DNA from 3 places in the Bradyrhizobium sp. SZCCHNRI3043 genome. Region 1 is predicted to be linked to each of the others. Evidence: predicted binding sites of a transcription regulator. Region 1 holds the regulator's gene; each other region holds the start of a gene.

Region 1 (3,277 bases):
CCGGTGCGGCGCCGGCCGAAGGTGGCGCTGCTCGCCACCGGCGACGAGCTGGTGATGCCGGGCTCGACGCCCGGCCCGGGCCAGATCGTCTATTCCAACGGCTACGCCCTGCGGGCGCTGGTGCGCAGCGAGGGCGCGACACCGATCGATCTCGGCACCGCCGCGGATACGATGGAGGCCACGATCGCCGGGATCCGGCGGGCGCGCGAGGCCAAGGCCGACATCCTGATCACGACCGGCGGCGCCTCGGTCGGCGATCACGACCTGGTCAAGAAGGCGCTCGAAGCCGAGGGCGTCGAGATGGCGTTCTGGAAGATCGCGATGCGGCCGGGCAAGCCGATGATGCACGGACGGCTCGGCGACATGAGGGTGATCGGACTGCCCGGCAATCCGGTGTCGTCCTATGTCTGCGCCATCCTGTTCCTGGTGCCGCTGATTCGGCGGCTGCTCGGCCGCGACGAAGCTCGCATGCCACGCGAGACCGCCCTGCTCGGCCGCGAGCTGGGGGCCAACGATTCGCGCGAGGACTATCTTCGGGCGCGGCTCGAGGAGCGCGCCGACGGCACCCTGATCGCAACGCCGGTGACCCAGCAGGATTCGTCGCTGCTCGGCAATCTCGCGCTCTCGCAGGCGCTGGTGATCCGGCGGGCGTTTGCGCCGAAGGCCGCCGCCGGCAGCCCGTGCGAGATCCTGCGCCTGCCGAGCTAGGCCGTTTCCCCCGGCAAAGCCCGGCCCGTTCACTACAATTTAAGGATTGCGGAACACACATCGAACATATAGTGTCCGTTCATGATTTGTTTTTAGTATGTTGCGGGCGACGCGATGATGGTCCGACTCCAAGGCGCTCTCAGCCGGTTTGTGCTCAAGGCGCAGCTCCTGGACTCGGACGACAACAAACTGGGGACCAGGTCGAGATGCTGACGCGCAAACAGTACGAACTTCTGCGGTTCATCAACGAGCGGCTCAAGGAAGCCGGCGTGCCGCCGTCCTTCGACGAGATGAAGGATGCGCTCGATCTGCGCTCGAAGTCCGGCATTCATCGCCTGATCACGGCGCTCGAGGAGCGCGGCTTCATCCGCCGGCTGCCCAACCGCGCCCGCGCGATCGAGGTGATCAAGCTGCCCGAGCTGTCACAGGCCGCCAACAACCGCCGCGGCTTCACCCCATCGGTGATCGAGGGCAATCTCGGCAAGGTGCGCACCAGCACTCCCGCGCTGGACGATGGCGAGCGCCCCGTTGCGGTGCCGGTGATGGGCCGCATCGCCGCCGGTACCCCGATCGAGGCGCTACAGACGCGCAGCCACACCATCAGCGTGCCCGCCGACATGCTCGGCAACGGCGATCACTATGCGCTCGAGGTGCGCGGCGACTCCATGGTCGATGCCGGCATCCTCGACGGCGACATGGCGCTGATCCAGCGCAACGAGACCGCCGACACCGGCGACATCGTGGTAGCGCTGATCGACGATGAGGAAGCGACGTTGAAGCGCTTCCGCCGCCGCGGCGCATCGATCGCGCTGGAGCCGGCCAACACCGCCTACGAGGTCCGCATCCTGCCGCCGAACCGGGTGAAGATCCAAGGCAAGCTGGTCGGGCTGTATCGCAAGTACTGATCGCGGACGCGATCGGTCGATCGGCGACGGGCGCACGCGCTTCGCCGCCGATCGAAATTGGTCACACGCGAATGCACCTCAGGATGTGCAGCGCGGCATGCTCAAACGCTTGTGATCGCCCGCGGGCGCACGCGGTGCAGATCAGCGCAGAATTGCCGTGAAGCGCGCGCTAACATCACCATCGATGTCCACTCTGATAGAGGCCTGCGCCTGTCCGGGGGGAGCGTGGGTCGGCTATCTCTCAACGAGGAGCGATCCGATGTGTGACTACAGCCTCCATGCGGTTGCGTCCCGTCCCGCCAAGGTCGGCGAGACGTTGATCTCGATGACCTTCCGCGGCACCGCCACCCGCGGCTTCGCCCTCGAGAGCGAGCCGACCGTCGCCGTCTGCATGCTGCCCGGCACCGAGTTGGCATTTGTCGAGGACGTCCGCTACGACAGCCGCTGGCTCTGGACCCGGACGATCCGCGAGCGCGTCGCGAAGTTCAACAGCATCGAGACGCACATCCCCGATCGCCATCACGACGCGATCGAATTCGCCGACGGCCGCCACGTGCTGGTGACCCAGCTCTGCGAGGGCCAGCGCGTCACCGTGCTACAATTGCCGGTCAGCAAGCAGCCGGCCGAGCGCCGCCCGGGCATGGCGGAGGACGTTCCGGCTTCGCAGGCCACACCGATTCGCCGCATCAGCATCACCTGAGCGCCTGCGCGTCCGCATTTCTCTCGGTCATGAGCGAGCTTTCGGCCGGGGGAGATTTGGTTTCTGCAAGCGCAAGGTCCTTTCGGGCGAACCTCACGCTCCGGCATCGCATCGAATAGGAACGACATCCCTCGGCCGGCATTGTGTGCCGGGGGAGCTTGCCGCCGCGGTCAACAAGATCGATTGGAACAAGGCCGACCGGATCACCGAGCCCGGCCGCTACATGCTTGCGTTCGGATGGCTAACGGTCACGGTTGATGACATCGCCGTCTGGCAACGATATCCGGGCGCTGCGTTCACGCTGGTCGAAGGTCCCTCGCTGTTCGATGGACCCGACGACACCGAGTATCATCTCAGCACGTTGTATCATCTCAGCACGTTCGAGCTGTCCGGCGCTCAATCCTGCTCGCCCTGCTCCGTCTCCGGCGGCGTCGCGTCCTGAAGCCGCGACACCGGCGCACGCGGCGTCAGCGTCGTGTCGAACTCGCCGGCCTCGGCGGGCGCCGGCCACCACGGGCGGTCGGTGCCGCCGGCGCGCACCGGCGTGACGGAGAAGCCGGTGCCCCGCTGCACCAGCATCAAGGCGCCCTGCTGCTGCAGGCGCTGGCGATCGATGACGGCCGCCGCGCAGGATGACGGCGCGGCGCGCGCGGTGACGATCAGCGCGGCACGGGCGCAATCATCGTCGAGCGCCTCGGCGCGCAGGGTCAAGGCGGCGAATCGGCCGTCGACCATCGCGACCACGCAGCCCGCCTCGTCGCAGGAGACGCCATCGGCGAGCGATGAATCCGCCGGCAGCCGGGCATCGGCGTCGGCCGCGAGCCACTCCTTGGTGGCGAACACGTCCTTGCCGGTGCGCATCACATGCAGGCGTCCGTCACGACCGCGCACCGCCACCGCACGCCCATCGCCGGCGATCAGGACATCGGGCAGCGGCGTCGTGGCGGCCCACGCGGTGGCCACC
Region 2 (3,277 bases), on a different contig from region 1:
CTCGTCCGCGCACGCGCTTTCAGTTATTCGCGTTGAAGATCGTATCCGGCGCTCAGAAACGCCCACTCGCTGCATTCGGGAATGCAGCAGCCGCAGATTTCGGCAGAGCACCACACATCTGCAAACGGGCGCTGGAACGTCGGCAACTCAACGTCCACGGCGCCCGCCGCCGCCGTACCCCTACTCTTCCGCCGGCTCCTCACCGTCGGCGTCGCGCTCGGCATTGCCGGCCAGGATCTGCTCGGCGATCAGGCCGGAGTTCTGGCGGATCGCGGCTTCGATCTTGGCAGTCATGTCCGGATTGGCCTTGAGGAACGATTTCGAATTCTCGCGTCCCTGCCCGAGACGCTGGCTATCGTAGGAGAACCAGGCGCCGGACTTCTCGACGATGCCGGCCTTGACGCCGAGATCGAGGATCTCGCCCATCTTGGACACGCCCTCGCCATACATGATGTCGAACTCGACCTGCTTGAACGGCGGCGCCAGCTTGTTCTTCACCACCTTGACGCGGGTGGTGTTGCCGATCACCTCATCGCGCTCCTTGATCGCGCCGATGCGACGGATGTCGAGGCGCACCGAGGCATAGAACTTCAGCGCGTTGCCGCCCGTGGTGGTTTCCGGCGAGCCATACATCACACCGATCTTCATGCGGATCTGGTTGATGAAGATCACCATGGTGTGGGATTTGTTGATGGAAGCGGTCAGCTTGCGCAGCGCCTGGCTCATCAGGCGGGCCTGCAGGCCGGGCAGCGACTCGCCCATCTCACCCTCGAGCTCGGCCTTGGGCACCAGCGCCGCGACGGAGTCGACGACCAGCACGTCGACCGCCCCCGAACGCACCAGCGTGTCGCAGATTTCCAGCGCCTGCTCACCCGTATCCGGCTGCGAGATCAGCAGCTCGTCGATGTTGACGCCCAGCTTGCGCGCATAGACCGGATCGAGCGCGTGCTCGGCATCGATGAAGGCGCAGATGCCGCCCTTCTTCTGCGCCTCGGCCACCGTGTGCAACGCCAAGGTGGTCTTGCCCGATGATTCCGGCCCGTAGATCTCGACCACCCGCCCTTTTGGCAGCCCGCCGATCCCCAACGCGATGTCGAGCCCGAGCGAGCCGGTCGACACCGTCTCGACATCCATCGAACGGTCGTTCTTGCCCAGCTTCATCACCGAACCCTTGCCGAACTGACGTTCGATCTGGGACAGCGCAGCAGAGAGCGCCTTACTCTTATCCATTGAGGAACCTTCGACGATACGCAGGGCGGTGGCGGACATTGGCGCTCCTTATGGCGGGGATTCGCGAGATGGACAAACGGTTAACGAGGTCGGCCAGCAATCTTGAGGTGAATGTACTCCATCCGTTCTTTGTTCGCAATATGTTCTTCTCAAGAATCATCGCTCTCAGCCCCCCTGACAACCGCGGGGGACACGCCTGCCACTCGAGGGCCGGCGCGCAGTCCACCGAGCAGCAGCGAGGGAGCGCTGCCCGATCAGCGCGCCCAGAAGCGAAGTACGGGGTGCTGGATGACGGCGACCGCGAAAGGATCCTGATCCGGCTGGAGGCGGAAGCCATGTGCGCGAGCGGCGCAGCCGCCGACCGGCGATCGCGCGGATGATGACCAGCCTGTCCGAGCGCTCCAACCTCGCTTCCCACGCCTGCGGCAGACGTCGACTCAATTATAAGTTGTTAGTATCGTCCCGGCCGTGCCCTATCATCCTGCTGGTCCTTCTCTGCGGGCATCGCACACCGCTTCCAATTTTCGGGACCAGCATGACCGGATCCAACAAGGAACAGACCCTCACGTTGTGGCGCCCCGTCGGCCCAAAGGAGCTTGCCTTGATCGAGGCGTCGGGCATGCGTGCGTTTCCGCCGCGCCTTCCGGAGCAGCCGATCTTCTACCCGGTGCTGACCGAGGACTATGCCGTGAAGATCGCACGGGACTGGAACGTGCCGGCGAGCGGCCGCGGCCATGTGCTGCGCTTCGCGATCCTGCGAGGCTTCATCGACAACTACGAGGTGCGTGAGGCCGGCGGCCGCGAGCATCTCGAGTACTGGATTCCCAGCGAAGACCTCGCCGACTTCAACGCCGCGATCGTTGGACCGATCGTGCTCGTCAGGTCTTTCCCTTGAAACTACCAAACTCCTACACGCGTGCGTAGATCGCACATTCCGGGGTTCTCCTGACAGGAACGAAGTTCCCTCGCCTCTTCTGCTTTTGTTCGGCTCATCGTGCGTGCAGGCGCACCGTTTCGATGCAGATGCGCATGCAATGCTCGGCCGCGCGCAAGCTGTGTCCGGCCATGACGTTCCGCAACAGAAGCGTCCGCGGATCTGCCGCGGCTATCTGGATCGGAATGGCACCCAGCGTCCCGACCGAAGCAATGGCCGGCGCGCGAACAGCTCGACGGCCGCCATATGACGGAGCGACAGATGAAACGGCGAACCCCAGGACGCTGTCTCGTGCCATGCCAGAGGGAGCCACGAGGGCCGTTCGCGCAGCCCCCTATGACCGGGCGAATGAGTGGGCCGAATGGAAGCCGGCGTGATCCGCATCACGCAGCACGCGGCGCTCACGACATCTTCAAGCCACAAACCATTGTCATAAACTTTGGGTTGCGTTATAGAATCGTGGTTGTCGTACGTCTGAGCAAATTTTTGATCAGCCCCGGATTTGTTTGTTCGTTGCGATGATGTGGCCGCACATTGTCAGTGGTGTATCGCCTTTGGTGTATCGCCGTGGTGTGTGCCGTCGACCGATCCCTTGCAGCCTGCCAGCTACAACATTTGCAGGCTCCGTCACCCGTAGGCGCCCGGCCCTGAAACCATCCGCGCCGAAAGAAAGCCCCGGACGACGTCCGGGGCTTTCGACGTTGATAGCTCCGCTCGGGATGCATCCCCCCGTCATTGTCGTGATGTCGAGGAACGGATCGCTTGCGTTGCGCTTCATATTGGCGATGACAAGAGATGACGTGACGTGCCCGTCCTGCAGGGCCGGCCTTCAAAGGATCGAGCTTCACTCGCAGCAAGGCGCCGCGGGAGAGAGGCGTTGTCCGGCTTGCGATGAACTCTTGGAAATGGTCGACGGCGCGACGCAGATCGCCTACCGACTGACAGTCGTGCCGGAACGGATCTTCGATCACAGCTAGGCGCGCGTCCCACGGCGATTGATCGAGATGGCAACCTTGATCTGACGCAAGGCGCGCCTACAAGTTTCGCACTAATCTAACTACGTCATTGCCGAACTGCCCTCGCTGGGAAGCTACGACGTTGACGCCGAGCCTC
Region 3 (3,277 bases), on a different contig from region 1:
GGTCGTGCACGCGCGATTCTGCCGTGCAGAGATGGTGAACCGGGCGTTAGCCCGGCTCACAGAACCGGATCGGTCGGTGATGAGGCGTGGTTGCGCGCGCGGGGTCATCGGTGAAGTCGACATGGAGATCGGCGTGAAAGGGCGCGGAGCCGAGCGAGACGCTGTCGGCACCGACGGCAATGCAGGGCTGCGGGGAGGGCACCAATTCGAGTCTGGCGATGACCGCGGCCGCGATCAGCGGCACGGCCGAGACGAGGACCTTGAAACGCAACATGATACGCACCGACGCGGAAGGCCTGATGACGGAACGCGGGCCCTATGGTTGTCGGAGCGTAAAGAGAAGTCGTTACCAGAGTGTTGAGGGGACGGGGCGCCTTTACGCCGCATGGCGATTGTCCTCCGCCAGCGCGCGATACGACAGCGCCTCGGCCAGATGCAGCCGGCCGATCGCCTCGGCGTGGTCGAGATCGGCGAGCGTCCGCGCCACGCGCAGCACGCGGTGATAGCCGCGGGCGGACAGCCGCATCGTCTCGGCGGCTTCGCGCAGCAGCTTCTGGCCGGGCGCATCGAGCCTGGCGATCTCGTCGAGCACGGCGGCCGGCGCCTCGGCGTTGGTACGGATGTGCGGCAGGCCGGCTTTGGCGTAGCGGGCGCGCTGCAGGTCGCGCGCGGCCGCGACGCGGGCCGCGACCTCGGCCGAGCCTTCCTTGGACGGCGGCAGGATCAGGTCGGCGGCGGTGACCGCGGGCACCTCGATGCGCAGGTCGATGCGGTCCATCAACGGGCCGGAGATGCGCATCTGATAGTCGGCGGTGCAGCGGTCGATGCGGCCGCGCTTGCAGGCATAGCCGGGCTCGAAGGCGTTGCCGCAACGGCACGGATTCATCGCCGCGACCAGCATGAAGCGGGCAGGGTAGGTGACGCGATGGTTGGCGCGGGAGATCGAGACCTCGCCATTCTCCAGCGGCTGGCGCAGCGAATCCAGCACGCGCGGATCGAACTCCGGCAGCTCGTCGAGGAACAGCACGCCCTGATGCGCCAGCGAGATCTCGCCGGGGCGGGCGCGCAGGCCGCCGCCGGTCAGCGCCGCCATGCTGGCGGAATGATGCGGGCTGCGGAACGGTCGCCGTGACGTCAGCGCGCCGCCCTCGATCTCGCCGGCGACCGAGGCGATCATCGAGACTTCCAGCAGCTCCGCCGGCGACAGCGGCGGCAGGATCGAGGGCAGCCGCGCCGCCAGCATCGACTTGCCGGCGCCGGGCGAGCCGATCATCAGCAGATGATGCCCGCCGGCAGCGGCGATCTCGAGCGCGCGCTTGCCGCTCTCCTGGCCCTTGATGTCGCGCAGGTCGAGCAGGCTTGCGGGTGCCTCCTGGATCTTCGGCTGCGGCCGCGACAGCACCTGCGTGCCCTTGAAATGGTTGGCGATCTGGATCAGCGAGCTCGCCGCGATGATCTGCAAGTCCGGGCTCGCCCATGCCGCCTCGGCGCCGCAGGCGGCCGGGCAGATCAATCCTTCCTCGCGCGCATTGGCGCCGATGGCCGCCGGCAGCACGCCGGCGACTGGCGCGATCGAGCCGTCGAGGCCGAGCTCGCCCAGCACGGTGAAGCCGCCGAGCGCATCCGGCGGAATGGCGCCGATCGCGGCCATCAGCCCCAGCGCGATCGGCAGGTCGTAATGGCTGCCTTCCTTCGGCACGTCGGCCGGCGCCAGGTTGACGGTGATCCGCCGCGCCGGGAGCGCCAGGCCCGAGGCGATCAGCGCCGAGCGCACCCGCTCGCGCGCTTCCGACACCGCCTTGTCCGGCAGGCCGACGATCGCGAACGCCGGCAGACCGGGCGCGACCTGGACCTGCACGTCGACCGCGCGGGCCTCGATCCCCTCGAAGGCGACGGTGGAAACGCGCTGGACCATGATGCCCCTCCCAGCGACTAAGCTAGCGGAAGCAGGGATTGTTCGCAAGAACAATACAGGAACACGGTCGTTGCCACGCTCTGTTGCAGTCCATTAACGACAGCCGCGCGGGTTGCAGCTCCGTCCGCCGGGCTTAACGCCCCTTTAGTCCGGCCTTCGCATTCTTCCTCAATTGATGATCGACCCGCGCCTCTGTCATAGCCAAGAGGCGCCCAACGAGGGACGTGCGATGCCTCCAGCGCCTGCGGCAGCTCCGACCGCCAAGACGCCCGCCGGTGATGCGCGGACGGTGTCCGAGCTCGCCACCGACTTGCTGCGCCGGACCACCAGCTTGTTCCTGGCCGGTCCGCGGCCCGCATCGGACGAGCAGCTCGATCTCTACGACCAGATGTTCGCTCGGCTGATGCCGCAGGTCGCGACCGAGCTGCTGGCCGAGCTGAGCATGGCGCTCGCCGGCGTCGAGCGTGCGCCTTACGCCACCGCGCGGCTGCTCGCCGTTCACCCCGAATTGCGCGTCGCCGGGCCGATGCTGGCCAAGGCGGCGGTGCTGACCGAGCGCGACCTCGCTGAGTTCATCCGCACCGGCAGCCCGGCGCATCTCGTCGCGCTCGCCAGCCGCAGGGGCATTGGCGACAGCCTCACGACGCAGCTGATCGCACGCGGCTTTCCGGCGGTGCGCATGGCGCTGGCACAGAACCTCTCCGCCCGGCTGTCCGAGGATGGCTATCGCAGCCTGTTCAAGATCGCCGAGCGCGACGAGGATCTCGCCGAAAAGCTCGCGCTGCGCACAGATCTGCCGGCCAAGCTGTCGCGGGCCTTCGTCGCCGCGGCGAGCGAGGGCGCCCGCGCCCGCTTCATCAAGGCCGCACCGCCGGCGACCCGCGCCACCCTGCAGGCGACGCCGACCCGCTCGCCCGGCGCGGCAATGCGCGCGATCTGGGATTATCAGCAGGTCAAGGCCGAGGTTGCCGCCCTCAGCCGCACCGGCAAGCTCGGCGACTCCGCCGTCAACCGCTTCTGCGCCACCGGCGATTTCCCTGCCGTGATCGCAGCGCTGGCGCTGCTCTGCGTCGTCACCATCGAGACGATCGAAGCGCTGCTGGAGGAGGATCGTCTCACGGATCTGCTGCTGGCCTGCAAGGCGGCGCGGTTGAGCTGGGCGACGACGTCGATGATCCTGCGCGGCCGGCCCGGCTGCGACGCGCTTCCGGCCGATGACCTCGAGGAGGCGCGCAAGCGCTTCGAGAAGCTTGCACTGTCCGAAGCGCAATGGAAGGTGCGCGGGCTCGAATCGCGCTGAGCGAGCGCGAGAGGCGGCGTCAGCCCGGCGGCGTGCTCGGATAGGCCGTGAAGTCGATCTTG

What was found. The regulator LexA, encoded in region 1, represses DNA repair genes until DNA is damaged. The targets are predictions, from matches to a motif close to TGTTCNNNNTGTGTTCNG.
Region 2: a site for LexA is predicted at 1,361-1,378, ahead of recA (recombinase RecA). Genes of this name have one in related genera too.
Region 3: a site for LexA is predicted at 1,962-1,979, ahead of QX124_RS24940 (YifB family Mg chelatase-like AAA ATPase). Genes of this name have one in related genera too.

The regions. Positions count from the first base shown of each region.
Region 1 covers NZ_JAUHID010000014.1:34,360-37,636, forward strand. The annotation lists gene glp (gephyrin-like molybdotransferase Glp) at 1-708, shown strand, start outside; gene lexA (transcriptional repressor LexA) at 915-1,613, shown strand; gene QX124_RS23550 (hypothetical protein) at 1,873-2,313, shown strand; gene QX124_RS23555 (hypothetical protein) at 2,537-2,755, shown strand; gene QX124_RS23560 (ComEC/Rec2 family competence protein) at 2,710-3,277, opposite strand, start outside.
Region 2 covers NZ_JAUHID010000013.1:20,289-23,565, reverse strand. The annotation lists gene recA (recombinase RecA) at 181-1,269, opposite strand; gene QX124_RS22725 (hypothetical protein) at 1,832-2,125, shown strand.
Region 3 covers NZ_JAUHID010000016.1:8,219-11,495, reverse strand. The annotation lists gene QX124_RS24945 (hypothetical protein) at 47-274, opposite strand; gene QX124_RS24940 (YifB family Mg chelatase-like AAA ATPase) at 377-1,915, opposite strand; gene QX124_RS24935 (DUF2336 domain-containing protein) at 2,145-3,215, shown strand; gene QX124_RS24930 (outer membrane lipoprotein carrier protein LolA) at 3,235-3,277, opposite strand, start outside.